DNA from 2 places in the Clostridium gasigenes genome. Region 2 is predicted to be linked to the other one. Evidence: a T-box and tRNA genes for the amino acid it is inferred to sense, from the RefSeq annotation. Region 2 holds a T-box; the other holds one or more tRNA genes.
The links. The T-box of region 2 lies ahead of serS (serine--tRNA ligase). A T-box ahead of a tRNA ligase gene usually reads a tRNA of that ligase, here a tRNA-Ser.
Positions count from the first base shown of each region.

Region 1: it has a tRNA-Ser gene. The T-box ahead of serS (serine--tRNA ligase) is inferred to sense a tRNA for this amino acid. The anticodon was not compared.

Region 1 is NZ_CP071376.1:1,340,676-1,343,151, reverse strand. It holds gene J1C67_RS06600 (thymidylate synthase) at 1-465, shown strand, start outside; gene J1C67_RS06595 (dihydrofolate reductase) at 465-956, shown strand; RNA gene ffs (signal recognition particle sRNA large type) at 1,178-1,441, opposite strand; tRNA gene J1C67_RS06585 (tRNA-Ser) at 1,445-1,534, opposite strand; gene dhaM (dihydroxyacetone kinase phosphoryl donor subunit DhaM) at 1,676-2,065, opposite strand; gene dhaL (dihydroxyacetone kinase subunit DhaL) at 2,090-2,476, opposite strand, start outside.
Region 2 is NZ_CP071376.1:1,235,105-1,237,580, reverse strand. It holds gene J1C67_RS06035 (NAD(P)/FAD-dependent oxidoreductase) at 1-652, shown strand, start outside; gene J1C67_RS06030 (DUF1667 domain-containing protein) at 712-945, shown strand; T-box leader at 1,148-1,348, shown strand; gene serS (serine--tRNA ligase) at 1,415-2,476, shown strand, end outside.

The DNA.
Region 1 (2,476 bases), 110 kb from region 2:
GATAAACTTATAGAATCATTAAAAACAAACCCTCAAGATAGAAGAATGTTAATGACTATGTGGAATATAGAAGATCTTCCTCATATGACATTGCAACCATGTTGCTTCATGACTATGTGGGATGTTACAGACGGAAATCTAAATTGCATGTTAATACAAAGATCAGGGGACGTGCCGCTTGGAATTCCATTTAACACCAGTCAATATGCTGTATTAGTTCATCTAATTGCACAAGTGACAGGTCTTAAGCCTGGTTCATTTACACATGTAATAAACAATGCACATATTTACGAAAACCAAATAGAAGGAATGAAACTTCAACTTACTAGAGCAAATGATGAATACATTGCTCCTAAGTTATGGATAAATCCTGAAATAACAAACTTCTATGATTTTACTCCTGAGGATATAAAATTAGAAGATTATAAATATCATCCATCAATTAAAATGGAGGTATCTGTATAATGTTATCTATTATAGTAGCTACTGCTAATAATAATATTATTGGTGGTGATAATAAACTTTTATGGCACATTTCCGAAGATCTTAAAAGATTTAAAGAAATAACTTCAGGTAATACAATAATTATGGGAAGAAAAACTTTTGAATCACTTCCTGGTGTTCTGCCAAATAGAAAACATGTAGTATTAACTAGAGATAAAAACTTTAAAGTTGATTCAGAAATGGTGGAAGTTATCCACAGCTTAGATGAAATTCTATCCACATATGAACATTCCACTGAGGAAGCTTTTATAATTGGTGGTGGCGAAATTTATAATTCTACTCTCCCTTTTGCTAAAAAACTTTATTTAACTAAGGTTAAAAAAGAATTTGAAGGAGATACTAAATTTCCTGTTATTAATGAACATGAGTGGAAAATAGAATTTAATTCTGAAGAAAAGCTAGATCCTAAAAGCGGATTAAAATTTGAATTTATAGATTTAATTAAAGCGTAGTTTTAAAACTACGCTTTTTTCTGCATAATAAAACGAGTATTATTCTGCAGAATAATACTCGCTTTATTTTTCCTATTGTTAATCCTATTGAAGAGTAACCATACTAATTGACATTTTAGCAATATATAGATAATCCAATCTTAATTATCTCTTTATATCAGTTAACTTGTCTTTTCCTTTTCTTTAAAAGAGCCTTTCATAAATGAAAGGTTTTATAAAAACCGTGCACCTAGCTTTGACAGTAATCTATATGCGTTACCTATGTAGTTAACTCAGGTCAGATTGATCCACGGCGCACGCAGTAACCACTTATCGCTGCTTCCTTCCGGATCTGACGAGGTTCATGGACTTACGTCGCGTGGGACCCAACCATCAACGCCACTTTCATAGGGCAGACCACACAGATTAAAGCCTAGGCTAGGAATTCGACCCTGCTATAGCGGATTGCAGGTTACAGGGCACCGCTGACTCCCCATCTAGCACAGTTATGGCGGAGAGAAGGGGATTCGAACCCCTGATAGAGTTGCCCCCATACCCGCTTTCCAGGCGAGCTCCTTCGGCCACTCGGACATCTCTCCATATTTTTTTATTACCTAATTAAAATAAACATTTTCAACTTCCATGTTTGTTTTTAATTCTTTCTAATTCTAACATAAATATTATTGCAGTACAATAGAAAAATTTAGGCATCTATTTTTTTTAAAGATGCCTTAATTTTCTTATGGCATTTTATTTAATTTCATCACTTCTACTGATTCTTTTATATCCATTAAAGATTTGCCCATTGATGCTTCTACTATTGCAGTAATTCCACCTTCAACTATAGCAGTATCAACAATACAAATTTTTTCTCTTTTTTCTTCATCTAAGAATTCTAGTGCCATTTCTGTGTTCATAAAAGCACTTCCTAAATCAAATAAAATTAGAACTCCATCTTCGCTATATACTTCTTCTATAGCTTCAGTAATTTTATCCATATCAGTTCCTATTCTATTATCCTTAGTTCCACCTGCAGTGCTTACTTTAGCCTCTGGTGCCATTTGCATTGATAATTCTTTTATTCCTTCTGCTATCTTTTCACTATGTGAAACAAGTACTATTCCAACCATGTCTATTCCTCCTATAATGTCATATTATATTTCTTCTGCTATTGTCTTTAATATTAAGTACATAGATGTAGATCCTGCATCCTGATGCCCTATGCTTCTTTCTCCTAAATAACTAGCTCTACCCTTTGTTGCTATAATTTTTTTAGTTTCATTCATGCCATTTTCAGCCGAATTTTTTATTATATTCAAAATTTCTTTAGCTTCACTATTTTTTTCTAATGCTTTTCTACCTTCAATAAATGCCAGTTCCAAAGAATCTATCATTGTTTTTTCTCCAAAGACTCCTTTTCCCCTCATTTTAATTCCTTCTAAAGCTGCTTCTAACATATTAATAAAATCATTTATATCAAGTTCTGTTTTTTTAGCTATTACCATAGACGCTTTCATAAATGCTGTACCATATAAAGGGCC
Region 2 (2,476 bases):
TTTAAGCTCTCCAACAATTACAGATGGATCTTTAATTGGTATAAAAAGTGTAAATAAAACAAGTTTAGATGATAATTTAGATTATGCTAATAACTTATTAAATGATTTAAAGAAAAGTAACATAAATAATTTATTTAGAGAAAGCTATGATAAGGATTCTATGCTAATTGATGATAGTGAAATAGATAAGGGATATATAAGAGTAACAGGAACTCATTATGGAAAAATAACAATTGCGCCTGCAATAGCTAAAATGTTATGCGATACCTTATCTAGTAATTTAAATTGTACATTAAAAAAGAATTTTATTGATAAAAGAAGAGAATTTTATAGGTTTAGAGAAATGAATAAGAAAGAAATCAATGAAATAATAGATCTTGATAATAGGTATGGAAAGATTATTTGTTCTTGCAATACTGTTTCCGAGGGAGAAATAGTTGATTGCATAAGAAGACCTTTAGGTGCGAGAACTGTAGAAGGTGTAAAGAGAAGAACAGCAGCTGGATTTGGGAGCTGTCAAGGATCTTATTGTAATGAAAAGATAATAAACATACTAGCTAGAGAATTAGATAAAAAGCCAACTGACATAGTAGATGATTCTAAGAATTCTAAGGTAATATCAGGGAGAATAAAAGAATTTAAAGATGTTTAATTTATATGCAATTTATAAAAAAGCTAAGTATAGATAATAGATATTGAGGAGGGGTATTTTTGAAAGAGAAGGATATATTCACTTCTGTTGTTAGAATAAAAGGTAGTAGTGAATATAAAGTGATTCCAGTTAAGAGTAGCAAAGAAGTGGATAAAAAATTATGGGTTGAATTATCTAAAGTTTTAAGTAGGATATATCCAAGTGTTCCAATTGAAGTAGGAAATATAATTTGTAAAAACATCTTAAATACAGGAATAGATATAATATGTACAAGAGACATACATAAAGAATAAAAATATAGCAAATAATATAAGAATAGAATAAGATAGTATCATTATCAGTGAATTATATTAATAAATTATGGTTAGAAATAGAGTATAATATTGAGTAGATATTAAAAAAACATGACTAAGTTAATGTATTATAAAAAAAAATGTAGTAAAATATTGACAAGGTACCTATAATTGTAATATATTAAGATTAGTAAAAATTAATATTAAACCTTTGATGAGAATAGTAATAGTATTTTTGTTTTGCAGAGAGTTGATGTTTAGTGAGAATCAATAGCAAAATAGTATGAATCCACCTCTGAGGGACTGCGATGAGCAGTACGGTTTCAACCGTTATATTTTATCGAGTGAATAGTATTTTAATACTATTAATTAGGGTGGCAACGCGGAGTCTTTCGTCCCTTGTATAGGGAAGATAGGCTCTTTTTTCGTTGGCAAAAATAAGTATTATTATAAGAAAGGAGATTTTAAAATGTTAGATTTAAAGAGAATTAGAACAAATCCAGAAGAAATAAAGAAGGCTTTATTAAATAGAGGAGAGGATTTCAAAGAGTCAACTATAGATGAAGTTATAGCTTTAGATGAGGAAAGAAGAAGTATATTAGTAGAAGTTGAAGTTTTAAAAAATAAAAGAAATAAAGTTTCATCTGAAATCCCAAATCTTAAAAAGGCTGGAGAAGATGTTACTTTAATAATGACTGAAATGAGAAATCTTGGAGATAAAATAAAAGAAGATGATTTAAAGGTATCAGAAATTAATGAGAAGATTGAATATATAATGTTAAGAATTCCAAATATCCCAAATCCATTAGTGCCAGAAGGTGATACTGATGAAGATAATATAGAAATAAAGAAATGGGGAGAACCTAAAAGTTTTAAGTTTGAAATAAAACCTCACTGGGATTTAGGAATAGATTTAAATATTCTTGATTTTGAAAGAGCTAGTAAAATTAGTGGATCAAGATTTACAATTTACAAAGGTAAGGGAGCAAGATTAGAAAGATCTTTAATTAATTATTTCTTAGATACCCATACTTGTGAAAATGGATATGAGGAAATATTACCTCCATATATGGCTAATAGAGAAAGTATGATAGGTACAGGTCAATTACCTAAGTTTGAAGATGATGCATTTAAGGTTGAGAATAATGGATATTTCTTAATACCAACAGCAGAAGTTCCTGTAACTAATATGTATAGAAATGAAACTTTAAAAGGTAGTGATCTTCCAATTAAACATGTAGCTTATTCAGCTTGTTTCAGAGCAGAAGTAGGATCAGCAGGTAGAGATACAAGAGGGTTAATAAGACAACATCAATTTAATAAGGTTGAGTTAGTTAAATTCTCTAAACCAGAAGATTCATACAAAGAATTAGATAAGTTAGTAGAAGATGCTGAATCAATATTACAAGGATTAGGATTACCTTATAGAATCGTTAGAATATGCAAAGGTGATTTAGGGTTTACAGCAGCCTTAAAATACGATATAGAAGTATGGATGCCAAGCTATAATAGATATGTTGAAATATCAAGT